DNA from 3 places in the Kitasatospora sp. NPDC018619 genome. Region 3 is predicted to be linked to each of the others. Evidence: riboswitches for the same ligand, from Rfam matches in the RefSeq annotation. Region 3 holds a riboswitch; each other region holds the start of a gene.

Region 1 (9,671 bases), on a different contig from region 3:
CCGGCCGAAGCTGCGCGACAAGCGCCCGCGCGACCTCGCCGCGGCCGCGCTGCTCGGCGTCGCCTCCGCCTGGATGACCTTCCTGTTCGCCGGCGCGATCGACCGGCTGCCGATGGGCACCGCCGCGACCATCGAGTTCCTCGGCCCGCTCGCCGTCGCCCTGGTCTTCGCGCGGCGCGCCAGCCACCTGCTCTGGGCGCTGCTCGCGGCTGCGGGCGTGGTGCTGCTGACCCTGCTCGGCGAGGGGGACGGGGGCGGGTCGCTCGACCCGGTCGGCCTGCTGTACGCCTTCGGGGCGGCCGCCTGCTACGCGCTGTACATCCTGTTCACCGACAAGGTCGGCGCGGCTTTCCAGGGGTTCCAGGGCCTGGCGGTGTCGATGACGGTCGGCGCGCTGACGCTGGCGCCGTTCGGGTTCGGCCAGGCCTGGCACGGGCTGACCGAGCCCGGCGCCTCGCCGGTGGCGCTGCTCGCGGCGGTGGCCGGGGTGTCGCTGCTGCTGCCGGTGATCCCGTACGCGCTGGAGATGACCGCGCTGCGACGGATGCCGCAGCGGGTGTTCAGCGTGCTGGTCAGCCTGGAGCCGGCGGTCAGCGCGCTGGTCGGGCTGGTGGTGCTGGGCCAGCTGCTGGGCATGCCGCAGCTGGCCGGGATCGGCTGCGTGGTCGCGGCCAGCGTGGGCGCCACGCTGACCGGGCGGCGGTAGCGCGCGCGGGGCCGCAGCGCTACGGCGCTACGGCGCTACGGCCAGAGCAGGGTGCGCGACCACTCCGGGGCGCTGACCGGGCCGGTGCGGGTGTAGCGCAGGCGGGTGTGCCGGCGCTGGGCGTCGCCCTGCCAGAACTCCACCTCGTGCGCCCACAGGGTGTAGACCGCGTGCCCGGGCGCGACCGCGTCCGGGTGCGCCTCCAACCGGCGGCGTGCGACGGCCACCGCCTCGTCGTACTCGGCGACAGAGCCCAGCGGCTCGCTCTGCCGCCCGACCAGCGCGCCGACCCGGGCGGCGGGCGAGCGGGTGGCGAACTCGGCGGCGGCGACCAGGTCGGCGGCGCGCTCGACCATGCCGCGCACCCGGACCTGGCGGCCCAGCTGCGGCCAGTAGACGGTCAGCGCGGCCGCCGGGTGGTCGGCCAGCTGGCGGCCCTTGGGGCTGTCGGCGGCCGCGGAGAAGTTCCAGCCGGTGCCGGCCGCGTCGACGTCGCGCAGCACCAGCACCCGGGCGTCCGGCATGCCGTCGGCGTCGACGGTCGAGAGGGTGAAGGCCTGCGGGTCCAGCACCCCGGCGTGCAGCGCGGTGGCGAGCCAGTCCACGAACAGCGGGCCGGGCTCGGCGGGGGCGGCCTCGTGGTCGAAGGACGGCAGCGGGCGGGCCATCGGCGGGCGTCCGAGCAGCAGTTCGGGGACGGACCGGGGCCCCGGGCGGTGCTCGTGGAGCGGGTCGGACGACGGCTCCGGGCGCGCGTCCGCCGCCGGTGCCGGTCCGGTCTCCGGGACGGGCCCGGTCTCGCCCGGGCCGGTCAGGCCCTCCTCCTCCGCCGCCATCGCACACCCTTCCTTCCGATTGCCGCGGTCGCCGCCCCGGCCGGGCCGGTCCTTCCGGGGCCCGGACGCGTGGGTGCGCTGTCGGAGCGCAACCGTACCGCCGGGCTCCCACGGCTCCGGTCGCGGGCCCTCGGTGGACGGCTCCGGGCCCCGGGCGCAGGGCTCCGGACGCACCCGTGGGCGGTGCCGATGGCGGCACCGCCCACGGGACCGGTTCCGCGGTGACCCTTTCCGCCGGCCGGTCGATTGCGCTGTTCCCTCTGGTCTGATGCGTCGGTGACTCGGTCTCCCTTCGAGCCGTTCCGGTCGTCCCGGCCGTCTGCGGATCAGGCCCGGGCCCGCCCCGGCTGCTCAGCCCAGCCGCGGCCTCCCACGTCCGGCGCCCCCGCCTTCCGTGGTGCCCGGTGCCGTCACCCGGCCGTGCGGCCGGTCAGTTGAAGGTCGGGGCGACGACGACGTTGACGTCCTTGTTGCCCTGGCCCGCCTGGACGGTGCCCGTGTTGTCCTTCACCGCGACGGTGTTGTCCTGGTTCGAGGCACCGGAGCCGACGGCGGTCTGCTGGGTCGAGACGTGGTTGCCGTCGACCCCGCCGAACACGTTGCCGGTGCCGGTGTCGGAGACCACCCCGGCGTTGGAGGAGCCCTCGGCACCCGCACCCTCGTCGGCGGCGGCGGCACCGGCGCCCGCCAGCAGCAGGCCGACCGCGAGTGGGCCGGCCAGCAGGAGCCGGGCTGTTCGACGGGTGGGGGTGCGAGCCATGGGTGCCTCCGGAAGCTGTTCTTGTCGGACAGAGGTCGATCAGGTGGTGCGGGGTTCGTCCGCGGGACGAACACCTACGGGCTGCGACGCCGGAAGACAGACTTCCGCAACAAATCGACAAAGCGCTAGCTCCCACGGTGAATTTCGCCCGTTCGCGTGATATCCAGTGCAGCCGCGCATAGGGACCGACAAAACGGCAAACGCACCGACATCCCCCGTCCGAGCTGGGACTTCACTCGGACGGCCGCCGAATCCGCGCAGACTGGTCGGCGGCGCGACGGCGCCAGGGTGGCCCGCCGGGCGCACCACCCTGGCGCGTACGAACTTTGTGCGCGCCCCTGAAAGGTTCGATCACCCGTACCTGTCGACTTTTGCCGATATCCCCATGAAAATCAGATCATCTTTCCTGGATTCAGGATTCCCAGCGGATCGAAGACCGCCTTCAGCTGCCGTTGGAGGTCCAGGGCCACCGGGCCCAGCTCACGGGCCAGCCAGTCCCGCTTCAACAGCCCCACCCCGTGCTCGCCGGTGATCGTTCCGCCGAGCTCCAGCCCGAGCGCCATGATCTCGTCGAAGGAGCGCCGGGCGCGGGCCGTCTGCTCCGCGTCCGAGGCGTCGAAGATGACGATCGGGTGGGTGTTGCCGTCCCCGGCGTGGCTGACCACCCCGATGGTCAGCCCGTGCCGCTCGGCGATCACCGCGACGCCGTTCAGCATCCGGGCCAGCCGGGAGCGCGGCACGGCCACGTCGTCGATCATCGTGGTGCCCAGCCGGTCCAGTGCGGGCAGCGCCATCCGCCGGGCGGCCAGCAGCAGATCGGACTCCGCCTGGTCCTCGGCCGGCACCACCTCGGTCGCCCCGGCCTCCCGGCACAGCCGGGCGGTCCTGGCCAGCTCGGCCACCCGGTCCGGCCCGTCGAAGGCCACCAGCAGCAGCGCCCGGGTGGACTCCGGCAGCCCCATCCGCCCCAACGCGTTGACGGCCCGCACCGAGACCGCGTCCATCAGCTCCATCAGCGACGGGCTCAGCCCGCGCGCCATCACCTCGCAGACCGCCGCCCCGGCCGCGTCCGCGCTCGGGAACTCGGCCGCCAGCGCCAGCTGCGGGGCGGGGGCGGGCCGCAGCGCCAGCACCGCCCGGACCACCACGCCGAGCGTCCCCTCCGAACCGACGAACAGCCTGGTCAGGTCGTACCCGGCGACGCCCTTCGCGGTCCGGCGGCCGGTGGACAGCAGCCGCCCGTCCGCCAGCACCACGTCCAGCCCGAGCACGTACTCGCTGGTGACGCCGTACTTCACGCAGCAGAGCCCGCCGGCCCCGGTGCCGATGTTGCCGCCGATCGTGCAGGACTCCCAGCTGGACGGGTCCGGCGGGTACGAGAGGCCCACCTCCTCGGCGGCGCGGGAGAGTTCGGCGTTCACCACGCCGGGCTCGACCACCGCGATCCGGTTCACCGGGTCGATCTCCAGGATCCGGTCCAGCTTCACCAGCGAGAGCACGACGCAGCCGTCCACCGCGTTCGCCGCCCCGGACAGCCCGGTCCGGGCGCCCTGCGGCACCACGGGGACGCGCAGTTCGGTCGCGGTGCGCAGCACGTGCTGCACCTGCTCGACCGTCTCCGGGAACACCACCGCCGCGGGCTGCCCGGCCGGGCAGAAGCCCGCCATGTCGTGGCGGTACGCGGCGGTCACGTCCGGGTCCACCACGACGGCCCCCTCGGGCAGGCCCTGCGCCAGTCGGTCCGTCAGATCACCCATCGCCGCCTCCGCTCGCGCCCGGCCCCCGCCCTCCGCACTCTGCCCGGCGGGCGGGGGCCGGGCAAGTGGGCCACAGGGCGGGCGCACCGGCGGACGGGGCCGGGCGCGCGGGCCGCGGAGCGCACCCGGCCGGGCCGACGGCTACCGGCGGACCACCGGCTCCTGGAGCTCGGTGACCCACCCCGCCGGGTCCTGCGGGCACTCCAGGTACAGCTCCCGGGCGTAGCCGGCCGAGCGGTAGCCGTTCTCCTCGATGAAGCGGGCCAGCTCCTGGCCGGCGCCGAGCACCTCGTCCATCGGGCCGCGGTGCACGATCGTCGCCGCCTCCTCGATCGCCGGCAGGTCGACCACCTCGAAGTCGTGCGCGCCCGCGCGCACCGACGGGCCGACCGGGACGGCGGCCAGCACCAGCACAGCGCCGGCGCCCTCCGGCGCGTCCTGGTAGCGGGCGACGGACGGGCCGGCCGCCTCGACCCCGGCCCGGGCCAGCCGCCCGCAGAGCTCCGCGAACAGCGGCCCGATCACCGGTCCGATGTCCTCCGGCTCGTAACTCGCGGCCACCGCGGTCAGTTGGGCCGCCCGGACGGACGGCACCGGCTTCACCACGACATCGTGCGCGGACATGGTCCCCTCGCTCTCGATCGTCCGGAGCCTCGCCTCCACCCGGGCCAGTCGCAGCTCGTCGGCCGCGATCGCCGCGGCGAGCTGGGCCCGCCGCAGCCGCAGCATCCCGCGCAGCTCGGCCGCGTCCACCCGCTCGTCCAGGACGGCGCGTACCTGCTGCAGGGTGAAGCCGAGCTCCTTGAGCGCGATCACCCGGTTCAGCCGGGCCAGTTGGGACGCCTCGTAGAAGCGGTACCCGCTGACCGGGTCCACCCGGGCGGGCCGCAGCAGCCCGATCGCGTCGTAGTGGCGCAGCATCCGTACCGACACCCGGCCGTGGCTGGCGAAGTCTCCGATGTTCAACATGGTGCGACCACTCCATCGCCTGCCACCGTGTCAGGGTCAACCGCGCCCGCGGCGGCCGCGGGACAAACACCGAGGGCGGGTGCCGAACGATGTCGGCACCCGCCCTGAGCAGGTGGTTCCCTACCGGCGGAGAGCGTGGGATTCGAACCCACGGTACGGGGTCACCGCACGACAGTTTTCAAGACTGTTCCCTTAGGCCGCTCGGGCAGCTCTCCAGGCGGAGGTCAGCCTAACGGGTCCGGCGGGGTTCGGCGCACACGTTCCGGTGCGCGCGGGGTCACGGCTGGTCGCCCTCGCGCTGGCCGAGGGTGACCTTGGTGCTGAGGGTCTGGCCGTTGCGGGTGTACTCGACGTCGACGGTCTCCCCGGGCTTGTGCGTCCAGATCCGGCTGACCAGGGCGGGGCCGTTCTCGATCGGGACGCCGCCGAGCTTGGTGATGACGTCGCCCGGCTTGAGGCCGGCCTTGTCGGCCGCGCCGCCGGGGGTGACGGCGGGCTGGCCCTGGATGTCCTTGGTCTGGATCTGCGCGCCGTCGCCCTTGTAGTCGTCGTTGCGCAGCACGTCGAGCTTGGCGTACACCGGCTTGCCGGTCTTGATCAGGGTATCCGCGACCCACTTGGCCTGGTTGATCGGGATGGCGAAGCCCAGGCCGATGCTGCCGGCCCGGCCGTTGGCGGAGGCGTTGGACTGGATCGCCGAGTTGATGCCGATCACCGCGCCGCCGGAGTCGAGCAGCGGGCCGCCGGAGTTGCCGGGGTTGATCGAGGCGTCGGTCTGCAGGGCGTTCATGTACGAGGCCTGCGAGCCGGTGTCGTCGCCGGAGGCCACCGGGCGGTCCTTGGCGCTGATGATGCCGCTGGTGACGGTGGACTCCAGGCCGTACGGCGCGCCGATCGCGACGGTGGCGTCGCCGACGTTGACCTTGTCGGAGTCGGCCAGCGGCAGCGGGGCCAGCTTGGCCTTCGGCGGGTTGTCGATCTTGATCACGGCGACGTCGTAGCCCTCGGCGTGGCCCAGCACCGAGGCGCTGTAGGCGCTGCCGTCGGCGAACTTGACGGTCAGCTTCCCGCCGCCGAGGGTCGGCGCGACGACGTGGTTGTTGGTGAGGATGTGCCCCTCGGTGTCGAAGACGAAGCCGGTGCCGGTGCCGGACTCGCCGTTGCCCTGCGCCTTGATGGTGACGACGCTGGGCAGCGCCTTCTGCGCGATGGCGGCGATCGAGCCGGGGACGGGCTCGTTCTTCTGGGTGTCGCTGGCCTGGACGGTGGTGCTGCGGTGGTCGTTCGCGGAGCTGACGCTGTCGCCGCGGTCGGCGACGGTCACGCCCACCGCTCCGCCGGCCACGCCGGCGACCAGTGCGACGGCCGCGACCAGGCCGACCAGGCCGTTGCGCCTGCGGCGCGGGCCGCCGGGGCCGCCGGCGTGGTCCGCCGGGTAGCCGAGCGGGCCCGCCGGGCCGCCGGGGTAGCCCGCACCGCCGGGGGCGGAGTCGTGGGCGGGGCCCCAGCCGCCGAGCGGCTGGCCGGCCCCGAAGGGGTGGTGGCCGGGGGCGGCGGGCGCGGCCGGGGCGGCGCCGTACCCCTCGTGCGCACCGGCGGCGGGCACGCCGTGGCTCGGGGTGGCGTACGGGTTGCCGGTCGGCGGCCCGGCCGGGGCGGCGGGCGGGGCGGGCGGCAGGACGGGCGGCGGCGCGTCGATGTAGCCGGTGGCCGGGTCCACGGCCGGCTCCGCCGCGGCGGGCGCGGCCGGCGCCTCCGGTGCGGGCACCTTGGTGAAGGCGACGGTGGGCTTGTGCCCGCCCGCGGCCGGGGCGCCCTCGGCCCCGTCGGCGGCCGGCGCCGACTCGGCGGCGGCGGCCTCGACCGCGCCCGTCTCCTGCTCCGGCACCCGCCGGAAGGCCATGGTCGGCTGGTGCCCGCCCTGAGCGGGGCCTTCGGAAACGGACTCGGCCGCTCCCCGGCCGGCGGGCTGCTCCCCCTGCGGCCCGGTGGGCCCAACCTCGCGCTCGGTGCTCACGGACGACCTCCATAGCTGGCAGAACCAAGGACCATAGTTTTTCGCACTGTCGATTCGATTGCCGTAAGGACCCCTCTGAAGAACTCATAAGAATCCTTAGCCGGCACCGACACCGGTACCGACGGCCGAGGCTCCCCTCCCCCGCCGGACGTCCCGCGATGCGGACCGCGCGCCCTCGGCCTTGGGTGTTCGACCCCGTGCCGGTTAGCCTGTCGCTCACAACTGACACGCGGGAGCTTGGACCCACCAGGCTGAGAGTGCGCATGACGACCGTACGCCACCGGGACGGCGGGCGGTCGAGGGGGCGCAGACCGCCGGAACCTGTCCGGGTAATGCCGGCGTAGGGAGTATCGGCCATGCCGCCTGCTTCGCCATCCTCTCCTTCGGGTGCGCCCTCCTCCGGGGACTCCTCCCGGTCCGCGGCCACCGCCGTCCTGGACCCCTCCAGGCGCGCCGAGCACGTGGAGGCGCCCCTGGTACTGGACACCGAGCCGCCGCGCACGCTGCGGTTCCGGGACCACTTCGCGCTCTGGATGAACCTGGGCGTCAGCCTGATCGGCTTCTCCACCGCCGCCACCGTGCTCGGCGCCCGCGGCAGCGAGCTGTCGCTGGCCGCGGCGGTCACCGCGATCACCGTCGGCACCGCGGTCGGCACCGCGATGCTCGGCGTGGCCGCGCTGATCGGCGCCCGCACCGGCGCCCCCGCGATGGCGAACCTGCGCGGGCTGTTCGGCACCCGGCTGTCGTACCTGCCGACGGTGCTGAACATCGTGCAGTGCGTCGGCTGGGGCGTGTTCGAGCTGCTGACCATCTCGGCGGGCGCGCAGACCGTGGCGCACACCAGCGGCTACCGCTGGCTGTTCGTCCTGCTCGCGGGCGCGCTGACCACCGCGCTGACCATCTGGCCGCTGGGCTCGATCGCGGTGCTGCGCCGCTTCGTGGCCGGGGCGGTCGCGGTGGCGATGGTGTACTTCACCGTCCAGCTGGGCCGCCAGGGCGTGCCGGACCCGGGCGCGGGCAACTGGCACGGCTTCCTGGGCGCGACCGACGCGATGATCGCGGTGTCGGTCTCCTTCGTCCCGCTGGCCGCCGACTACACCCGGCACTCGCGCACCCCGCGCTCGGCGTTCTGGGGCAGCTTCTCCGGCTACACGATCGCCCAGGTCTGGTGCTACGTGCTCGGCCTGATGGCGCTGCTGCGGTCGGACGGCGACCCGAACCGGATCTTCGACTCCTTCCTCGGGGTCTGGGCCGGCTGGCTGTTCCTGCTGGTGCTGGTGCTGCGCGAGACCGACCAGTCCTTCGCCAACGTGTACTCGACCGCGATGTCGGTGCAGAACTTGCTGCCGAGGGCGGACCGCCGGGTGCTCTCCGGCGCGATCGGCGCGCTGACCACCGTGCTGGCGCTGCAGATCGACGAGTTCACCGACACCTACTACGGCTTCCTCGGCCTGATCGGCTCGGTGTTCGTGCCGCTGCTGGCGGTGCTGGTGGTGGACTACTTCCTCGGCGCCGGCCGTCGCGGCTGGGACCTCTCCGCCGACGCGCCGTCGCGCTGGCTGATGCTGCTGCCGTGGGCGCTGGGCTTCGCGGTCTACCAGCTCATCGCGCCGACCGGGGTCGCGGGTTGGTGGACGGGCTTCTGGACCTCCGTCCGGGAGGCGCTGCACTTCACCCCGCAGGAGTGGACCTCCGCCTCGCTGTTCGCCTTCCTGGTGCCCGCCCTGGCCACCTGGGCGCTCACCCCGCTGGCCCGCCGCCGCGCCGCCCGGAGCCGGGCCGTCCGGAGCTGAGCCGTCCGGAGCCGGGCCGGGCCCGGCCGGGAACGAAGACGGCCCCACGGGTTGGGGCCGTCTTCGTCCGCGCTTCACCTCCGCCGCCTATCGTTGGGGCCGTGACCAGCACAGACCTGCCCCCGAGGGCGGCGCGCACGGTGCCCGCCGTCCAGGTGATCGCCCACCGCGGCTCCTCCCACGTCCTGCCCGAGCACACCCTCGCGGCCTACCGGCGCGCGCTCGACGAGGGCGCGGACGCGCTGGAGTGCGACGTGCGGGTCACCGCCGACGGCGCGCTGGTCTGCGTGCACGACCGCCGGATCGGCCGGGTCTCCGACGGCCGGGGCACCGTCTCGGCGATGACCCTCGCCCAGCTGGAGGCGTACGACTTCGGCGCCTGGAAGACCGGCCGCCCCAGCACCGACCCGGAGCTGCGCGGCGTGCTGCGGCTGGAGCGGCTGCTGGAGCTGGTGGCGGAGTGCGGCCGCCCGGTGGAGCTGGCGATCGAGACCAAGCACCCGGTGCGCTTCCGCGGCCGGGTGGAGACCGAACTGCTGCGGGCCCTGGAGCGCTTCGGGATCGGCGCGACCCCGGAGGGCGGCCGCCCGTCCGCCCGGATCATGAGCTTCTCCTCGATCGCGCTGAACCGGGTGGCCGCAGCCGCCCCGCAGTACCGGCGGGTCTTCCTGTTCGAGCGGACGCTGGTGCTCGGCCGGCTGCGCGCGGGCTCGCCGCTGCCGGGCGGGGCGCGGATCGCCGGCCCGGGCATCGAGCTGGTGCGGGCCCGTCCGCAGCTGGTGACCCGGCTGCGCGAGCTCGGGCACGAGGTGCACGTGTGGACGGTGGACGAG
Region 2 (9,671 bases), on a different contig from region 3:
TGGTCCGCCGGGTGCTGGCGCTCACCGACCGGCTGGGTGCGGAGCTGTCCGCGGCCGAACGCCGCAAGGTGGTCGGGCACTTCGTGACCACCTCGCGCTACGAGTGGATGTTCTGGGACGCCGCCTGGCGCGGCGAGCGCTGGCCGGTCTGAGCCGCGCCGGCGGGCCCGTCCGTCGTCCGGCGGGTCCGTCCGTCGTCCGGGCCGCCCCGGACGACGGACGGGTGCCCGGTCAGCCGGTGACGTAGTAGCCGTTCACGTCGGCGATGAGGTGCAGCCAGTACCCGTGGTTGTAGACCGAGTACGTTCCACCCGAAGTCACGGCCGTGGTCGCCGAGTTGGCGGTGGTGCGTCCCGGTGCGACGTTGACGGTGGAGGTGTTCGGCGCCTTGCCCGGCCCGGGGAAGACGGTGAGGTGGCCGTCCGCGTGGACGTCGGTGGCCGTCACGTTCGTCTCGACGCCCACGGCGTTCGGCACCGAGCCGTCCGCGGGGACGGCCTGGATCTGCCCGGTCGCCCAGGCCGGCACCCCGTCCCCGAAGCCGGTCCGGGAGTCGAAGGCCCGCACCGGCGTCTTCAGCGCGCTGAACAGGCCGGTGCCGGAGGGCCCGTAGTAGCCGACCACGTCGATGATGACGTGCACCCAGCCGGCGTGGTTGTAGAGGTCGATCCGCCCGTCCGCGCCGACCGGCACCACGACGCGGTTGGCGACCGTCGAGCCCGCCGGGAAGTTGACGTTCGAGCCGTTGGCGGGCCGCGTCGTGCCGGTCGGGTACGCGGTCACGAAGCTGTCCCACGAGCCGTCCGTCGTGGTCACGTTGAGGACCACCGCGGTGGCGTCCGCGGTCCCCAGCTCGGGGCTGGTGACCTGGTAGCTGCGCACCGCGTCGCCGCCGAGCCGGCCGGTGCCGTCGCTGCGGCTGTCGGCGATCCGGGTGGGGGCCACCGGGGCGTACCGGTCGGTCGCCGCCGTCCGGTAGTAGCCGACCACGTCGAGCACCACGTGGGCGGTGCCCGCGTTGTTGTAGAGGGTGAGCCACGGGACGAAGCGTTCGATCGGCCCGGTGGCGACCGTGACCAGGTTCGAGACGGTCTGGCCGGGCCTGAAGTTGACGCTGGAGGTGGCCGGCTTGGTGCCCGACGCGCCGGGGGTGGCGCTGAGCGTCACGTAGCTGTCGGCGGTCGGGTCGGTCACGGTCACGTTCACCACCACGGCGGTGGCATCGGCCGGGACGACGCCGTAGCACTCCTGCGGGGGGTGGCTGTGGCAGCCGGTGGCGATCGGGGTCGAGAAGTAGCGGCCCGCCTGCAGCGGCCGGGCGGTGCGGTCCACCGGGACCTGGTAGCCGTCGCGGGTGTCCAGGATCCGCTTCGGGGCCATCCCGACGAATCCCGCCGGTGCGGTGAGGGCGCCGGCAGCGGCGGCGGCGGTTGGGGCGGTGGTCGGGGCGGTGAGTGGAGCGGTGCCTGGAGCCGCGGCCGGAGCGGCGGAGGCGGGGACGGCGGCCAGGGCCGCGACGGCGAGGTGGACCACCGCGAGAGCGGCTGTGGACATGGCTGTTCTGGCCCGCATGGTCAGGTTCCCCCCTGTTCGACGGTGCCGGGAGGGCGTGGTCCCGGCACTAGTTGGACGCTTCGCGGGGCCGGGGGTTGCGCTGCCGGCGGAGGAATTCTCGGGGGCCACCCGGGGGGTGCGGGTCGGGGGGATCTCGGGGTTCTCTCCGGGCCGTCGGGCCTCGTTCCGGCACTCGCGCCACCGTACGATCGAAGCACCGAAAGCAAGCGGGATGCGGCACCGGACGGCGGCCGACCCGAGGGGAGAAGAGGAACCGACATGGCTGAGCTCTGGAAGTCGCTGCCCTCCTGGGTGCGCAACATCGTCATCCCGGTGCTGGTCCTGGTGCTGGCCTGGAACATCGTCGCGTTCGTGTTCGGCGTCGTCGGCGCACTGCTCTCGATCGTGATCAAGCTGCTGGTGGTGGTCGGCATCGCGGCCGCCGTGGTGGTCCTGGTGAAGAAGGCCGCCAGGAGCTGACCGACCGCCCCGTAACGCCGCCCTGAGGGCCCCCGCGAGGGGGAGCCGGGCCTCGGGCGTTCTGCGACGGGCTCCGCTACTGGTTGCGGTAGTAGCCGAAGAGGTCGGCGATGACGTCGGTGGTACCGGCGTGGTTGGCGATGTCGAAGTAGCCGTCCGCGCTGACCGGGACGGTGGTGCCCGGACCGCCGTTCGCACAGGCGCTGTTGGAGCCCTCGACGTACAGGACGGCGGCCGGTTCGGCCGCCACCGCGGGCAGCGGCAGGCCGACCACGGCGGAGACTACGGCGGCGCTGAGGCCGGCCGCGTGACGGACGCGCACGGAGTGATTCCCCCAAAGATCGTCAGAGCCCCGACATCCCGGCCCGGCCGCCGGCACGGACGGGCCGTGCGTGCCCTGGTGGAGTGCCTGCGGAGCATTCGTGAGCATGATGGGGGCGCCTGCGGACGCTTCCGGCCACCGGGGCCCCGTCGGAACGCCCCTCACCGGGCGGTGGTGCGCTCTGGACCAGCGGCGATCCGCTCGCTACGGTGTTGGACGTCGTGTGCAGGCAACACCGCCTGCGACGCGGGAGCTCGGAGCACCGGGCTGAGAGGACGCTGACCGGGACGTCGACGGACGGACCGACAGCTGCGTCGACCGCAGGAACCTGACCGGGTAATGCCGGCGTAGGGAGTAGAGGTCAGATGACCACGTTCGAAGCACAGCCGCAGTCTGCCCAGGGCGCCCCCAGCAGCGAGCGCACCGGCTACCCGGCCCCGGCCTGGCGCAAGGCCCACCGCGAGGGATCGCGTCCCGACCTGCGCGTCCCGTACCGCGAGGTGCAGCTCACCAACGGCCGGACCGTCCCGCTGTACGACACCTCCGGTCCGTACACCGACCCGTCCTACGAGCCCGACGTGCGGCGCGGCCTGCCGCCGCTGCGCGACGCCTGGATCCGCCAGCGCGGCGACGTCGAGGAGTACGACGGCCGTGAGCCGCGCCCCGAGGACGACGGGATCAAGCACACCTCGCCGCGCGGCGGGAACCTGCGCAACCTGGACGCCGTCTTCCCCGGCCGTCCGCGCCGCCCGCTGCGCGGCCGCGGCGGGGTGGCCGTCACCCAACTCGCCTACGCCAAGCGGGGCGTGGTGACGCCGGAGATGGAGTTCGTGGCGCTGCGCGAGGGCCTCGCGCCGGAGTACGTGCGGGCCGAGGTGGCCCGCGGCCGGGCCGTCATCCCGGTCAACGTGAACCACCCGGAGGTGGAGCCGGCGATCATCGGCACCAACTTCCTGGTGAAGATCAACGCCAACATCGGCAACTCGGCCGTCACCTCCTCGATCGAGGAAGAGGTGGAGAAGATGACCTGGGCGACCCGCTGGGGCGCCGACACCGTCATGGACCTCTCCACCGGCCGCAACATCCACACCACCCGCGAGTGGATCCTGCGCAACTCCCCGGTGCCGATCGGCACCGTGCCGCTCTACCAGGCGCTGGAGAAGGTGGACGGCAAGGCGGAGGAGCTGAGCTGGGAGGTCTACCGGGACACCGTCGTCGAGCAGTGCGAGCAGGGCGTCGACTACATGACCGTCCACGCCGGTGTGCTGCTGCCCTACGTCCCGCTCACCGCGCGCCGCAAGACCGGCATCGTCTCGCGCGGCGGCTCGATCATGGCGGCCTGGTGCCTGGCCCACCACCGGGAGAACTTCCTCTACACCAACTTCGAGGAGCTCTGTTCCATCCTCGCCGCCTACGACGTCACCTTCTCGCTCGGCGACGGCCTGCGCCCGGGCTCGATCGCGGACGCCAACGACGAGGCGCAGTTCGCCGAGCTGAAGACCCTCGGCGAGCTCGGCCGGATCGCCCGCGAGCGGGACGTCCAGGTGATGATCGAGGGCCCGGGCCACGTCCCGATGAACAAGATCAAGGAGAACATGGATCTCCAGAAGGAGATCTGCGACGAGGCGCCGTTCTACACCCTCGGCCCCCTCACCACCGACGTCGCCCCCGGCTACGACCACATCACCTCGGGCATCGGCGCCGCGATGATCGCCTGGTGGGGCACCGCGATGCTCTGCTACGTGACCCCCAAGGAGCACCTGGGCCTGCCCAACCGGGACGACGTCAAGACCGGCGTGATCACCTACAAGATCGCCGCCCACGCCGCCGACCTGGCCAAGGGCCACCCCGGCGCCCAGGCCTGGGACGACGCCCTCTCGGACGCCCGCTTCGAGTTCCGCTGGGAGGACCAGTTCAACCTGGCCCTCGACCCGGAGACGGCCCGCGCCTTCCACGACGAGACCCTCCCCGCCGAGCCCGCCAAGACCGCGCACTTCTGCTCCATGTGCGGCCCGAAGTTCTGCTCGATGAAGATCTCCCAGAAGATCAGGGACGAGCACGGCGACGGGTCGACGGCGGTGGCGACGGAGTTCGACGCCGAGGCCCTGGCGGGCATGGCGGAGAAGTCCGCCGAGTTCGCCGCCCGGGGCAACCGGGTGTACCTGCCGCTGGCCGACTGACGGGCCGACGCGGTCTGACGACGGGCGCCGCTCTCCGAGGCCGACGGCCTCCGGGAGCGGCGCCCTGCCGTGTTTCCGAGCTCGACTCCACCGCTGGGTGGCGGCTACGTCCGCGACGTTCCGGCGCAGCCGACAGCGGTACCCAGGCGAGGCGCGAGCTGAGCCGGCGAGGGGTCCGGCGGGGTCGGCGGCGAGTTCGTCGGAAAACCTTCCGGGGAGCGATGAGTTCTCGGGGCGGCTCCGGTCTACCCCTGTGCAAGCGATCACGCGACCACGCAGGAGAGACCGAGATGACCGAGAACCTGGGCGAGCTGACCATCACCCGCGAGCTGCCGGGGACGCCCGCCGCGGCGTTCGAGGCGTACTTCGAGCCGGAGCAGTTCGTGCGCTTCTGGGGGCCGGTCGGCACCCACGTGCCGGTGGAGACGGTGACGATCGAGGCGAAGCAGGGCGGGCGCTACGACAGCACCATGGTGATCGACGCGACCGGTGAGCGGTACCCGCTGAAGGCGGAGATCACCGAGTTCCGGGCGGGGGAGTCCTTCGCGCTGCTGGAGGAGGGCACCGGGATGCGGTCCAGCCTCACCTTCACCGAGCTCGGCGAGGGGCGCACCCAGGTGGTGCTGCACCAGGTCGACGTGCCGGAGATGTTCCGTGGGCCGGAGGCCGAGGCGGGGCTGAACTCCAGCTTCGACCGGCTGGTCGAGCACCTCGCCGGGCGGGCCTGACCGGTGCGGGGGGCGTAAGGGGGCTGCCGGGCCCGGGCCCGGGCCCGGCAGCCGCTCAGTCCTCGGGGGCCTCGGCGTCCTCGGGGTACCAGCGGAGCTCGACCGTGTTGCCGTCCGGGTCCCGGACGTAGACGGAGGTCGCGGTGCCGCGGGCGCCGAAGCGGGGGACGGGGCCTTCGAGGACGGTGAAGGTGCCGGCGTCGATGACCTCCTGCCAGTCGAGGGGCTCGACGGTGAGGCAGATGTGGTCGACGTTGGACTCGTGCCGGGGGCCGTGGACCAGGTCGATGATGGTCTCGGGGGTGATCCGCACGGACGGGAACGACACCCGGCCGGCCCGCCACTCCTCGACCCGTACGGGGGTCAGGCCCAGCAGGCCCGAGTAGAAGGCGAGCGAGCGCTCGACGTCGGCGACGTTGAGGACGAGGTGGTCGAAGGCCTTGACGCGCATGGGGACCGGCTCCGTTCCGGGGCTGGGGACGACTGCTGGGACGACGGCCGGGACGACGGCCGCGGGGCGACTGCTGCGGACGGTCTCCACAATGCTCCAGGCCGCGGGCGTGATCAATACCCGGCAGCCCTACGGTCGCCCGGGTCCGCCCCGGGGCACGCCGGCGGGCCGGGTGCCGTCAGGAGGTCGCGCGCAGGCGGGGTGCCGGGGCGCTGAGCAGGCGGTCGAGGTGGGAGGCGGTCGCGGCGTCGGCCGGGAGCAGGACGAGGAGCTGCTGGGAGTCCTCGGGGAACTCCAGGGTCGCGCGGTGGAAGCGGAGTTCGGGCCCGTCCGGGTGGCGCAGGCGCAGCGGGCCGCGGCGGGGGACGAGGTGGTTGCCGAGCCGGCGGGTGAACTCGGGGCCGGCGAGCGGGGCGACGTCGGTACGTCGGCGTCTCCTCGATGTGGCCTGGCTGTTCGCCCGGCTGCGGCACGCCGCGGCCGTGGCGGGCGGCCCGCGGTTCGTGTCGATGCGGCACCAGTACAGCCTGGTGCAGCGGCAGGAGGAGCGGGAGATGTTCCCGTTCCTGGCCGACCAGGGGGTGGCCGGCCTGGTCTGGTGCCCGCCGGCCTCGGGCCGGCTGGCCCGGCCGTACGGGCGGCAGACCGTCCGCTCGGCCGGGGACCCGGTGGCCGGACGGTTCTTAGCGGACGTCGACCGCCCGATCGTGGAAGCCGTCCAGCGCGTCGCCGAGGCCCGGGGCGTGCCGATGACGCAGGTCGCGCCGGCCTGGGTGCTGCGCAATCCGGTGGTGGCCGGCCCGGTCGTGGGCGCCGCCCGCCCGGGCCACCTGGACGACGCGGCGGCCGCCCTGGGCCTGCGGCTCACCGACGCCGAGGCGGCGGCCCTGGAGGCCCCGTACACGCCGCGCCTGCCCACCGGCTTCTGAGCCGCGCGGCCGGTGCGGGGACGGCCGGGGTGGGACATCCGGCGCGGGGACGGCCGGCGCGGGGACGGCCGGCTCAGCCGACGTCGTCGGGGCCGGTGAAGTCGGGTGAGGTGTATCCGGGTCGGGTGGGGGTGGCGGGGTGGGGGAGGTGGGGGTGGAGTTCGGTGTGGTCGACGTCGTCGGGGCCGGTGAAGTCGGGTGAGGTGTACCCGGGGCCGGTGAAGCCGGGCGGGGTGGGGGCGGAGGAGTGCGGAGCCCGGCCCCCGGGGCCGGTCGGTCCGTCGGCCCCCGGGCTGGTGAAGGCGGGCGGGCTGTAGCCGGGGCCGGTGAAGTCGGGCGGGGTGAAGTCCGGGCTGGTGGCGTCGGGGCCGTCGTGCTCGGCCCGGGCGGCGGCCGTACCCGGCACCGGCGGCAGTGCCGCGAGCAGGTACGGGACGAGGCCGTGCTCGCGCAGTGCGGCGCGCCACTCGCCGTGGGCGTCGCCCAGTTCGGCGGCGAGCTCCGGGTCGGTGCCGGCCGGCGTCGCGGCGGCGCCGTCGCGCAGGGCGGTGAGCAGCAGGCCGACGAGGCCGATGGCCATCGCGGCGACCCCGGCGGCGAGCGCCACCCAGCCGGCCGTGACGAGGGAGCGGGCCAGCGCGACGTCCGGGCCGACGGCGCGCAGCAGGTAGCCGACCAGCAGCAGGAACAGCGCGGCGGCCCAGGCCAGGATCGGGGTGAGCACGGTGAGGACGGGGAACAGCCCGGCGCCGCTGCCGCCCCCGGTGCGCAGCTGGGCGAGCAGCCCGGGGTTCGCGGGCTCGCCGCCGGGCGGCGGCGGGGGCGTGCTGTGCAGGCTGTCGCGCAGCCGGGTGTAGTGGGTGTACTCGGTGGCGGCCGCGGCGTTGACCCGGTCGGCGTCGCGCAGGGCGCGCAGGCGCAGCTCGGCGGTGGTGAGCGCGCCGGGTGCGCGCAGGGCGGCGAGGACGGTGCGGTCGCGCAGGGCTTCCGCGAGGAGCCGCTCGTACTCGGGGCGGTCCTCGGCGAGCAGGGGCGGGGGGTTGGACATGGGGACCCCGTTCGTGCGGACCCCGATCGCTGCGCCCCGGGGGCGCGCGGCCCTCAGGGCGCCGAAACGGGCGCGGAGGCGGGCCGCCGGACGGGCGGCCGGGTGTGGTGTGCCTCATGGTAGGGGCGGCCGCGCCCGGGCTGACAGTCGGTTTCCGGAATTTCGCGCCCCCGGACGCGCGCGTGCGACGGCCCGGGCGCCGGGAACAACTGTTCCCCGTGCGCGGGTGGTTGGAAGCCGACGGCCGGTCAGTCGATGGGCAGCCGGGCGACCAGCAGCCGCCCCTCCATGGTGACGCCGCCGTCCATCGCCACCGCGAGGTCGTCCGCGTACACGTACGGCCCGGGGATGTGCGGCGGCTGGCCGTCGTCGTTGTGCACTGCGCCGGTGAGGTACGGGATGGGGCTGTGTCCGTGCACGATCCGGCTGCCGCCGTAGGTGTCCAGCAGCTCGTGCACGGCCATCGGGCCGGCGTCGCCGCGGAAGGCGAACCGCTTGGTGAAGCGGCGGAAGCAGTCCCACCAGTCGTCCACGCTGCCGTCGGCGAGCAGGCCGTGCACGGCGTCGTTGACGTCGGGGATGGACTCGCCGTACTCCAGGTACGCGGTGGTGTCGGAGTGCAGCAGCAGGTGGCCGTCCTCCAGCGCGATCGCGGGCAGCCGGGAGAGCCAGCTGATGTGGTGCGCCTCCAGCCGGTCCAGGTCGCTCTGCTGGCCGCCGTTGAGCCGCCAGGCGGCGAGGAAGGAGGCGGTGCCGGCGGTGGACTGGACGGGCTCGTCGCCGTACTTGGCGGCGCCGAGGAAGAGCAGTTCGTGGTTGCCCATGAGGGCGCGGCAGTAGCCGCCGGCCGCGGCGGCCTCGGCGGCCAGCTGCATGACCAGGTCGATGACGCCGATGCCGTCGGGGCCGCGGTCGGTGAAGTCGCCGAGGAACCAGATGCGGGCGCGGCCGGCCGACCAGTGGCCCTCGGCGTCGATCAGGCCCTGGCCGTGCAGCGCGGCGCGCAGCTCCTCCAGGTAGCCGTGCACGTCGCCGACCACGTAGACCGGGCCGGGGGGCTCGCCGGGGCCGGGGGCCGGGTACGGGTAGGTCGGCGCGGCGGGGTCGGGCAGCGGCGGGCCGAGCTCGATGGTCGGCGGGTCGTCGCGGCCGTCGAGCCGCAGCGCCGGGGAGGGCTGGTCGGGCAGGGTTGGCTCGTAGCCGCCCTGCTCCTGGCCGTCGTAGCCGCCCTGCTCCTGACTCCCGGCGTAGCCGGCGGCGTCCTCGTACCCGGAGGCTTCGTCGTACCCGCCCGCGTCCTCGTACCCGCCCGCGTCCTCGTACCCGGCACCGTCCTCGTACCCGGTGCCCTCCTCGTAGCCGCCCTGCGCCTGGTGCCCCTGGTGTCCCTGGTGCCCCTGCTCCGAGAAGGCGGGGCCGTGGTCCAGGCCGATGCCCTGGGCGTGCACGGTGTGGCCCTGGCCGTCGGCGGGCCAGTGCTGTTCCAGGTAGCGGGCTCCGCCGTAGCCGCTGTAGGTCTCCCCGTCGTAGGCCTCGCCGCCGTCGTAGGGGGCGGCGGGGTAGCCGGTGGCGGGGTCGGGTTCGTAATAGGTGCCGTACGGCAGCACATCGAGGTCCGGCTGGTGGCGGAGGCCTGAGTGGGGGTGCTCAGGCCCGGGGAAGCGGTCCTCGGGAGTCATTCGCCCATCATAGGAAGACCACTCTCCCGGCGTCGTCACCTGGTGGGTATCCAATCCTCCGGAGCGTCAGCCGGGCGGTCCCACAAGGTCCGTTTTGTCCCGGCTCGGTACGGTCTCGTCAGCTCCGGCCGGGCACCGCTTCCCGGCCTCGGGGCTGCTGCGGCGAGGTGGTCTACACCTCGCCCGGGGGCCGGGGCGGGCTCACGGTGGTGCGCGGGCTCCGGCGCTGCGAGGAGGCGCGGACGATCAGCTCGGTCGGCATCAGGGTGCCCGGGGGCGGCCCGGTGCCGGCGGTGCGGA
Region 3 (9,671 bases):
CGCTTGACCGCGAGGGTGACGAAGGCCTGGCCGACCGCGAACAGCGCGGCGCCGGCCCCGATCACCACGACCGAGCCGAGGGCCATCCCGGCGGCCACGCCCAGGAACCCGGCGAGCGCCAGGACCCGCCAGTGCAGCGGCGCCCGGTTCTGCAGCAGCACCTCCGCGAGCAGCCAGAGCGCCACCACCGCCAACGCGGCGTACAGCAGCAGGTATCCGATGCCCATCCGCCCGCTACCTCCAGTCGCGTGCCCGCGCGTGTGCGCCGCGCGTGTGCGGCGACTGTACCGGTTCAACGGCCGGGGTACCGCATCGCGTTCCCGGCGCCCCGGGCGCCCGGCCGCACACGACCGGCCCGTCACCCCCGGCGGGGTGACGGGCCGGTGAACACCCGGCGTCAGCGCTGGTGCAGCCCCAGGTTCTGGTAGATCTCCAGGGTCGCCGTCGAGTGGTTCAGCGTGATGAAGTGCAGCCCGGGCGCGCCCTCGGCGAGCAGGCGCTCGGCCATCGCGGTGGCGTGCTCCATGCCGACGGCCCGCAGCGCCGCCGGGTCGTCGATGGCCGCCCGCAGCCGGGCCTCCAGCTCGGCGGGGAAGGCCGAGCCGCTGAGCTGCGGGAAGCGCTCCAGCTGCTTGGCGTTGGTGACCGGCATGATCTCCGGGATGATCGGCGTCTCGCAGCCGGCGGCCGTCACCCGGTCGCGCAGCCGCAGGTAGTCGTCCACCTCGAAGAACATCTGGGTGATCGCGTAGTCGGCGCCGGAGCGGATCTTCGCCACGAAGTGCCGGATGTCCTCGTCCCAGTCGGTCGAGCGCGGGTGCATGTTCGGCGAGGCCGCGACGCCGACGCAGAAGTCGCCGATCCCCTTGATCAGCTCCACCAGCTCGTACGCGTAGGTGACGCCCTCGGGGTGCCTGACCCACTCGCCCATCGGGTCGCCGGGCGGGTCGCCCCGGACGGCGAGGACGTTGCGCACGCCCTGGTCGGCGTACTGGCCGATGATGTTGCGCAGCTCGGCGACCGAGTGGTCCACGGCGGTGAGGTGGGCGACCGGGGTCAGGGTCGTCTCGGTGGCGATCCGGCCGACCATGTTGACGGTGCGCTCGCGCGAGGAGCCGCCCGCGCCGTACGTCATGCAGACGAAGTTGGGGTCGAGCGGCTCCAGCCGCCGGATGGCGTCCCAGAGCTTCTGCTCGCCGGCCTCGGTGCGCGGCGGCATGAATTCGAAGGAGAAGGAGCGCTTTCCGGCCGCCAGGAGTTCGCGCACCGTCAGTGCGCGATCCGTTCTCGTGGAAGCGATACCGAGTGCCATGCTGGCAGGCTATCCGGCGTGCGAAGGGGCCGGACAACCGGATTCCAACTATTGAGACAACTGATGGGCAACGTTCCGGTTCGCGCCGGACCGCGGCCGGGCCCCGCCCCCGGCGCCCCGGCTGGGCCGCTCGCACACCCGTTCCCGGTCGCACCGCTACGCTTGCTGCACCCCAGCGAACCAGCGGAGCCCCATCGTGACCTCGTCCAGCACCCGGCCGGCCAACCCCGGTTCGGCCACCAGTGCGGCCAGCAGTGCGGCCAACCCGATGGACGTGGAGGACGTCCGCACCCGTGTCAACGCGGCGCTCGCCGCGTTCATGGACGGCCAGTCCGTGCTGCTCGACAAGATCTCGCCCCGGCTGGCCCCGGCCGCCGACGCGCTGCGCGACTTCCTGCTGGACGGCGGCAAGCGGCTGCGCCCGGGCTTCTGCTACTGGGGCTGGCGCGGCGCCGGCGGCCCGGCCCGGGGCGCCACCGGCGAGGCGATCGCCAACGCGGCGGCCGCGCTGGAGCTGCTCCAGGCGAGCGCCCTGGTGCACGACGACCTGATGGACCGCAGCGACACCCGCCGCGGCCTGCCCTCGGTCCACCGCCGCTTCGAGGCGCTGCACCGCGCCAGCGGCTGGCGCGGCGACCGCGAGCAGTACGGCGCCTCGGCCGCGGTGCTGCTCGGCGACCTGCTGCTGATCTGGTGCGACGAGCTGTTCCTGCGCTCCGGCCTGGAGCCCGCCGCCGTGCTGGCCGCCAAGCCGGTGTTCGACCTGATGCGCACCGAGGTCATGCTCGGCCAGTACCTGGACGTGCTGGAGCCGGTGGCCGGGGACTCCACGGACGAGGGCGCGCTGGACCGCGCGCGGACCGTGCTGCACTACAAGTCCGCGAAGTACACCATCGAGCGGCCGCTCCAGGTCGGCGCGCTGCTGGCCGGGGCCGGGCCGGAGCTGGTCGAGGCGTACGGGGCGTTCGGGCTGCCGCTGGGCGAGGCCTTCCAGCTGCGCGACGACCTGCTCGGCGTCTTCGGGGACCCGTCCGTCACCGGCAAGCCGGCCGGGGACGACCTGCGCGAGGGCAAGCGCACCCTGCTGGTCGCGCACGCGATGCGGGGCCTGTCGGCCGCCGACGCCCGGCACCTGGACGAGCGGCTCGGCGCGCCGGACCTCGGCGCCCCGGAGGTCGCCGAGCTGAGCGCGCTGGTCGCCCGCAGCGGGGCGCCCGAGCTGGTGGAGCTCCGGATCGAGGAGCTGATGCGGCAGTCGCTGGCCGCGCTGGAGGCGGCGCCGCTCGCCGACGAGCGGGCCCGGACGGTGCTGCTGGCCCTGGCCGAGGCCGCCACCGTCCGCAAGCACTGACGGACGGCGGCGGCCCCGGGGCGGTCAGAGCGCGGCGCGCACCCGGCGGGACAGCTCGGCGGCCGCCGCCCCCGGGTCCTGCGCGGCCGTGAGGGCCCGCACCACGACGATCCGGCGGGCGCCGGCGGCCAGCACCTCGTCCAGGTTGCCGAGGTCGATCCCGCCGATCGCGAACCACGGCCGGTCGGCGGCCCGCCCGGCCGCGTACGAGACCAGGCCGAGGCCCGGCGCCGGGCGGCCCGGCTTGGTCGGGGTCGGCCAGACCGGGCCGGTGCAGAAGTAGTCCACGCCCGGCTCGGCGAGCGCCGCGTCCACCTCGGACTCGGCGTGGCAGGAGCGGCCGATCAGCACGTCCTCGCCGAGGATCGCCCGGGCGGCCGGCACCGGCAGGTCGTCCTGGCCGAGGTGCAGCACGTCCGGCCGGGCCGCATGGGCGACGTCGGCGCGGTCGTTGACGGCCAGCAGCCGGCCGTGCCGGCGGCAGGCGTCGGCGAAGACCTCCAGGGCCGCCAGCTCCTGCCGGGCCTCCAGGCCCTTGTCGCGCAGCTGGACGATGTCCACGCCGCCCGCCAGCACCGCGTCCAGGAACTCGGCGAGGTCGCCCTGCTCCCGGCGGGCGTCGGTGCACAGGTACAGCCGCGCCTCGGCGAGGCGGGCGCGCAGGTCCGCCATCAGAGCGCCATGGCCTGGGCGCGGCGCTTGACCTCCGTGGCCCGGTTCTCCCACAGCGCCTGCACCGGGGTGCCGGGCAGCGAATCGTCCTCGGTGAACATCCACCGGATGATCTCGTCGTCGGTGAAGCCGCTGTCCCGCAGCACGGTCAGCAGGCCGACCAGGTGCTTGACGGGGCCGGCCTCGTCGACGAACGCCGCCGGGACCTGGAGGGACTTGTTGGGGCCGCGGCGGACGGCGATCAGGTCACCCTTCTTGACCATGTTGCGGACCTCGGTGACGAGCACACCCCACCGCTCGGAGATGTCGGGCAGGTACAGCCACTCGGGAACCAGGGCTTCGGTCTTGGCATCGATCTCACTCACGGCACCAGACTGCCACCTCGACGCCGCCCGGCGCTAAGCGGCGGCCCCCTTGAGCGGCACGGAGGGGTCCGCGGCGCGGGCCCGGTCGAGCGCGGCGCCGCGCTCGACCAGCTTCCGCCCCTGGGCCAGGTCGCGCGGCCGGTCCACCGCCAGCACCGCGCTCGGCACGCCGTCGCGCAGCCAGAGCACCGACCAGTCGGCGTCCCGCGGGCCGCCCCGCCAGAGCAGTTCGTCGCCCTCGGCGTGCCGCCCGGCGTACTGGACCATCCGCCCGAACTGCTCCGACCAGAAGTACGGCACCGGGTCGTAGGCCGGCGCCTGCACGCCCAGGACGGCGGCGGCCGCCGCCTCGCCGGAGCGCAGCGCGTGGTCCCAGTGCTGGACGGCCAGCCGGGCGCCGGCCCGGGCCGAGGGGTAGCTGACGCAGTCGCCCGCCGCGAAGACGCCGGGCACCGAGGTGCGCAGCCGCCCGTCCACCACGACGGCGCCGGCCGCGTCCAGCCCGACCCCGGAGCCGGCCAGCCAGCCGGTCGCCGGGCGGGCCCCGATGCCGACCACCACCTCGTCGGCGGGCAGGTGGGAGCCGTCGGCCAGCAGCACCGCGCCGGGCTCGACGGCGGACACCCCGACGCCGCAGCGCAGCTCCACCCCGGCCTCGGCGTACCAGGCGGCCATCGCCGCGCCGACCTCCGCCGGCAGCGCGCCGGGCAGCGGCGCCGGGCCTGCCTCGACCACCGTCACCCGGCAGCCCGCCGCGCGGGCCGCGGTGGACACCTCGGCGCCGATCCAGCCCGCGCCGACCAGCACCAGCCGCAGCCCGGGGCGCAGCAGCGCGCGCAGCGCCAGGGCGTCGTCCAGGGTGTGCAGCAGGTGCGCCCGCTCGGCGCCGGGCAGGGCGCGCGGGACGGCGCCGGTGGCGATCACCAGCGCGCCGTACGGGAGGTCGCCGGCGTCGGTGTGCAGCACGCCGGGGGTGAGGCCGGTGGCCCGGCGGCCGGTGAGCAGCTCGATGCCGAGCCGCCCGTAGTCGATGTCCAGGGCGGTGGAGTCGGCCTTGCCGAGCAGCACGTCCTTGGAGAGCGGCGGGCGGTCGTACGGCGCGTGCGGCTCCTCGCCGACCAGCGCGATCCGCCCCTGCCAGCCGCCCTCCCGCAGCTTGAGGGCGCACTGCGCCCCGGCCAGCCCGGCTCCGACGACGACCACCCGGTCCGTTGCGCTCAGCTCTGCCACGCACGTCACTGTACCCAGCGGCCCGCGGGCGGCCGGAGGGCCTCCCGCCCCGGCCCTCCCGCCCCGGCCGCACGTCCGCCCCGCGTACGGGCCTTCGGCCGGGCCGGGCCCGGCGTTAAGGTGGGGGCACCACACGGGAGCCCGGCGGACCGGGCTGAGAGGCGGGCTGGCACGGCCCGCGACCGTCCGAACCTGATCCGGGTCATACCGGCGAAGGGAGAAGAGCAGCTTTGTCACGCTTGCTACCGGGCGCCCGCACGGACGTCCTGGTGATCGGCGGAGGCGTCATCGGCCTCGCCGTGGCCTGGCGCGCGGCGCAGCGCGGCCTCGGGAACGTGGTCGTGGTCGACCCCGCGCACGGCCGCGGCGCCGCCGGGGTCGCGGCCGGGATGCTCGCCCCGGTCACCGAGCTCCAGTACGGCGAGGAGCCGCTGCTGCGCCTCGGCATGGCCTCCAACGAACGGTACCCGGACTTCGCCGCCGAGCTGACGGAGGCGAGCGGCGGCCTGGACACCGGCTACCGGCGGTGCGGCACGCTCGCCGTCGCCCAGGACGCCGACGACCGCGCCGAGCTGCGCGAGCTGCACGCGTTCCACCAGCGCCTCGGCCTGGACTCGACCTGGCTGACCGGCCGGGAGGCCCGCAGGCTGGAGCCGATGCTCGCCCCGGGCGTGCGCGGCGGCCTGCACGTCGCCGACGACCACCAGGTCGACCCCCGCCGGCTGCTCACCGCCCTCGCGGCCGCCTGCGAGCGCGCCGAGGTCCGGCTGCACCGGGCCGAGGCGGTCGAGCTGCTGGTCGCGGGCGGCCGCGCGGCGGGCGCCCGGCTGAGCACCGGGGAGACGGTGGGCGCCGAGCGGGTCGTCCTCGCCGCCGGCCCGCACAGCCACCGGCTGCCCGGCCTGCCGGCGGGCGTGCTGCCGGCGATCCGTCCGGTCAAGGGCCAGATCCTGCGGCTGCGCGTCCCGGAGTCCTACCGGCCGTTCCTCTCCCGCAACGTCCGCGCGGTCGTCCGCGGGCAGCACCTGTACGTCGTCCCGCGCGAGAACGGCGAGCTGGTGATCGGCGCGACCACCGAGGAGCAGGGCTACGACACCACCGTCACCGCCGGCGGGGTGTACGAACTCCTGCGCGACGCGCACGAGTTGGTCCCCGGGATCACCGAACTCCCGCTCGTGGAGACCTCGGCGGGCCTGCGCCCCGGCTCGCCGGACAACGCCCCGCTGCTGGGCCCGACCGCGCTGCCCGGCCTCGTCGCCGCGACCGGCCACTACCGCAACGGGGTGCTGCTCACCCCGGTGAGCGCCGACCTGGTCGCCGGGTACCTGGCCACCGGCGAACTCCCGGAGCTGGCGCGGCCGTTCACTCCCACCCGGTTCTCCCCCGACTCCCCCGTCACGAAGGCCCGCCCATGACCGAGACCGCCCTGAACGACATCGCCCTGACCGTCAACGGCGAGCCCCGCCGGGTGCCCGCCACGACCACCCTCGCCGAGCTGGTGGCCTCCGTCAGCGCCGCCAACACCGGTGTCGCCGCCGCGCTCAACGAGGCCGTGGTGCCGCGCGGTTCGTGGCCCGGCACGGCGCTGCACGGCGGCGACCGGGTCGAGATCCTCACCGCCGTGCAGGGAGGCTGAACCATGGCCGACGACCTTCTGACCATCGCCGGGGAGACCTTCTCCTCCCGGCTGATCATGGGCACCGGCGGCGCGCCGAGCCTGGAGGTCCTGGAGCGCGCGCTGCTCGCCTCCGGCACCGAGCTGACCACCGTCGCGATGCGCCGGGTCGACGCCACCACCCAGGGCTCCGTGCTCGACGTGCTGACCCGCAACGGCATCCGGGTGCTGCCCAACACGGCCGGCTGCTTCACCGCCGGCGAGGCCGTGCTGACCGCCCGGCTGGCCCGCGAGGCGCTCGGCACCAACTGGGTCAAGCTGGAGGTGATAGCCGACGAGCGCACCCTGCTGCCCGACCCGGTCGAGCTGCTGGACGCCGCCGAGACGCTGGTCGACGACGGCTTCACCGTCCTGCCGTACACCAACGACGACCCGGTGCTGGCGCGCAAGCTGGAGGACGTGGGCTGCGCGGCCGTCATGCCGCTGGGCTCGCCGATCGGTTCGGGCCTGGGCATCCGCAACCCGCACAACTTCCAGCTGATCGTGGAGGGCGCCGGCGTCCCGGTGGTCCTGGACGCGGGCGCCGGCACCGCCTCCGACGTGGCGCTGGCGATGGAGCTGGGCTGCGCCGCGGTGATGCTCGCCTCCGCGGTGACCAGGGCTCAGGAGCCGGTGCTGATGGCCGAGGCGATGCGGCACGCCGCCGAGGCGGGCCGGCTCGCCCACCGGGCCGGCCGGATCCCCCGCCGCTTCCACGCCGAGGCCTCCTCGGCGATGGCCGGCCGGGCCGACCTGGACACCCGGGAGCACCCCGCCTTCTGAGCCCGCGTCCCGGGGCGTCGGCGCGGGCCCCGGGCGCGGGACGCGGGACGCGGGTCCAGGCACCCCCCGCGTGTCACAAGCCGGGCACAGCCAGGCCCCCGGGCGGTGTCCTCCGGCCCGGCGGCCGGGCACCCCACTAGACTCTCCGGGTGGACATGGCACTGCACGACCCCCTGATCGGCACGCTGCTCGACAACCGGTACCGGGTCGAACAGCGCATCGCGACCGGCGGGATGTCCACCGTCTACAAGGGCACCGACACCCGCCTGGACCGGGTGGTCGCGCTCAAGGTGATGCACCCCTCGCTGGCCGGCGACGAGGGCTTCACCGCCCGCTTCATCCGCGAGGCCAAGGCGGTCGCCAAGCTCACCCACCCCAACGTGGTCAACGTCTTCGACCAGGGCGCGGACGGCGGCCACGTCTTCCTCGCCATGGAGTACGTGCCCGGCCGCACCCTGCGCGACCTGCTGCGCGACCGCGGCGCGCTGTCCGTCCGGGCCGCGCTGGACGTGCTGGAGCCGGTGCTCGCGGCGCTCGGCGCCGCCCACCGGGCCGGGCTGGTGCACCGCGACGTCAAGCCGGAGAACGTGCTGATCACCGAGGGCGGCCTGGTCAAGGTCGCCGACTTCGGCCTGGTCCGGGTGCTCGGCGCGGCCGACGGCGCGCCCACCTCGGCCACCACCGCGACCGGCGGCACGGTCCTGGGCACCGTCTCCTACCTGGCCCCCGAACAGATCCTCCCGGACGCCCCGACCGACCAGCGGGTGGACGTCTACGCGGCCGGCATCCTGCTGTACGAGATGCTCACCGGCCGCCGCCCGCACACCGGCGACAACCCCGTCCAGGTGATGTACAAGCACCTGCACGAGGACGTCCCGGCCCCCTCGCTGGTGGCCCCCGCCGTCGGCCCCGCGCTGGACGCGATCGTGGCCGGCGCCTGCGCCCGGGCCGCCGACGCCCGCCCGTACGACGCGGTCGAGCTGCTCGCCGCCCTCCAGCGGGTCCGCCGCACCCTGGCCCCGGCCGAGCTGGACGCCGAGCCGCCCGCCTCCACCCACCCCAGTCCGCGCTACCCGACCAGCGAGCCGACCTCGGTCATCCAGCCGCTGCCCCGGCCCGCCGACGCCCCGCCGACCGAGCGCACCAGCGTGCTGGACATGCCGCCGGAGCTGATGGACGAGCTGCTCGCCGAGCCGCGCCCGTACGACGAGCCGGCCCCGGCGCCCCGGCGCCGCCCGGACCGGCCGCGCCGCCGCCTGCCCCGCAAGGTGCTGCTCTGGGCGGCCGCCGCGGCCGCCCTGGTGCTGGCGATCGGCGGCGCCACCTACGGGATCTCCGAGGGGCTGTACGGCTCGGTGCCGGGCGTGCTGGGCAAGGACCGGGCCGAGGCCCAGCGGGTCCTGGACAAGGAGGGCCTGCACGGGAGGTTCGTCGAGGTGTTCAGCGAGTCCGTGCCGTCCGGCCAGGTGATCTCCACCGACCCCGGGGTGGGCGCGCGCACCCGCAAGAGCGACAGCGTGACCGTCACCGTCTCCAAGGGCCCCAAGCGGATCGCGGTGCCGGACCTCACCGGCCGGAGCGCCGCCGACGCGGCCACCGCCCTGACCGCCGCCCAGCTGACCAGGGGCACCGTGACCGAGACCTACGACGACACCGTGCCGGAGGGCTCGGTGATCAGCAGCTCGCCGGCGGCCGGGCAGCTGCTGCAGGAGAACAGCGCGGTCTCGCTGGTGGTCAGCAAGGGCATGGTCCCCGTCCCGAACGTCACCGGGATGAGCAGGGACGAGGCGCAGAAGGCGCTCCAGGCGGCGGGCTTCACCATGCAGACCACCGGCTGGGACGTGTTCGGCGCGGTCACCTCCTCCGGCCAGAGCCCGGCGGCGGGCGAGCGGCGCCCGCAGCGCAGCGTGGTGACGGTGAAGTTCTCGCTGTTCTAGGCCGGGTGCCTCAGCGCAGCGGCCCGTCGCCGGGCTCCTCCTGGTAGGAGTAGCGCTGCTCGCGCCAGGGGTCGGCGAGGTTGTGGTAGCCGCGCTCCTCCCAGAAGCCGCGCCGGTCGGCCCGCATGTACTCCACCGCGCGCACCCACTTGGGGCCCTTCCAGGCGTACAGCCCCGGCACCACCAGCCGGACCGGGAAGCCGTGTTCCGCGGTGAGCGCCTCGCCGTTGCGGTGGGTGGCGAGCAGGGTGTGCGGGTCGGCGAAGTCGGCCAGCCGCAGGTTGGCGCTGTAGCCGTACTCGGCCCAGACCATGACGTGGGTGACGCCCGGCGCCGGGGGCACCAGGTCGAGCACGGCGGCGGCCGA

What was found. Region 3 has a riboswitch for thiamine pyrophosphate ahead of thiO (glycine oxidase ThiO). Riboswitches for the same ligand answer to the same signal wherever they lie in the genome.
Region 1: linked by a shared signal. The riboswitch ahead of ACH5AR_RS07440 (purine-cytosine permease family protein) and the one ahead of thiO (glycine oxidase ThiO) in region 3 are both predicted to bind thiamine pyrophosphate.
Region 2: linked by a shared signal. The riboswitch ahead of thiC (phosphomethylpyrimidine synthase ThiC) and the one ahead of thiO (glycine oxidase ThiO) in region 3 are both predicted to bind thiamine pyrophosphate.

Annotation. Positions count from the first base shown of each region.
Region 1 is NZ_JBISAI010000004.1:39,999-49,669, forward strand. It holds gene ACH5AR_RS07405 (EamA family transporter) at 1-706, shown strand, start outside; gene ACH5AR_RS07410 (pyridoxal 5'-phosphate synthase) at 742-1,542, opposite strand; gene ACH5AR_RS07415 (hypothetical protein) at 1,973-2,302, opposite strand; gene ACH5AR_RS07420 (FAD-binding oxidoreductase) at 2,695-4,059, opposite strand; gene ACH5AR_RS07425 (MerR family transcriptional regulator) at 4,201-5,028, opposite strand; tRNA gene ACH5AR_RS07430 (tRNA-Ser) at 5,156-5,243, opposite strand; gene ACH5AR_RS07435 (S1C family serine protease) at 5,306-7,045, opposite strand; TPP riboswitch at 7,265-7,409, shown strand; gene ACH5AR_RS07440 (purine-cytosine permease family protein) at 7,402-8,838, shown strand; gene ACH5AR_RS07445 (glycerophosphodiester phosphodiesterase) at 8,940-9,671, shown strand, end outside.
Region 2 is NZ_JBISAI010000004.1:260,027-269,697, forward strand. It holds gene tenA (thiaminase II) at 1-152, shown strand, start outside; gene ACH5AR_RS08370 (hypothetical protein) at 232-1,554, opposite strand; gene ACH5AR_RS08375 (DUF5326 family protein) at 1,834-2,034, shown strand; gene ACH5AR_RS08380 (hypothetical protein) at 2,111-2,356, opposite strand; TPP riboswitch at 2,593-2,727, shown strand; gene thiC (phosphomethylpyrimidine synthase ThiC) at 2,722-4,536, shown strand; gene ACH5AR_RS08390 (SRPBCC domain-containing protein) at 4,827-5,264, shown strand; gene ACH5AR_RS08395 (VOC family protein) at 5,320-5,715, opposite strand; gene ACH5AR_RS08400 (aldo/keto reductase) at 6,159-6,644, shown strand; gene ACH5AR_RS08405 (hypothetical protein) at 6,718-7,692, opposite strand; gene ACH5AR_RS08410 (metallophosphoesterase) at 7,941-9,371, opposite strand; gene ACH5AR_RS08415 (LacI family DNA-binding transcriptional regulator) at 9,544-9,671, opposite strand, start outside.
Region 3 is NZ_JBISAI010000008.1:138,578-148,248, reverse strand. It holds gene ACH5AR_RS14900 (hypothetical protein) at 1-227, opposite strand, end outside; gene metF (methylenetetrahydrofolate reductase [NAD(P)H]) at 398-1,312, opposite strand; gene ACH5AR_RS14890 (polyprenyl synthetase family protein) at 1,509-2,663, shown strand; gene thiE (thiamine phosphate synthase) at 2,688-3,335, opposite strand; gene ACH5AR_RS14880 (Rv2175c family DNA-binding protein) at 3,335-3,700, opposite strand; gene ACH5AR_RS14875 (NAD(P)/FAD-dependent oxidoreductase) at 3,734-4,939, opposite strand; TPP riboswitch at 5,054-5,166, shown strand; gene thiO (glycine oxidase ThiO) at 5,161-6,345, shown strand; gene thiS (sulfur carrier protein ThiS) at 6,342-6,566, shown strand; gene ACH5AR_RS14860 (thiazole synthase) at 6,570-7,367, shown strand; gene pknB (Stk1 family PASTA domain-containing Ser/Thr kinase) at 7,523-9,304, shown strand; gene ACH5AR_RS14850 (sulfite oxidase-like oxidoreductase) at 9,315-9,671, opposite strand, start outside.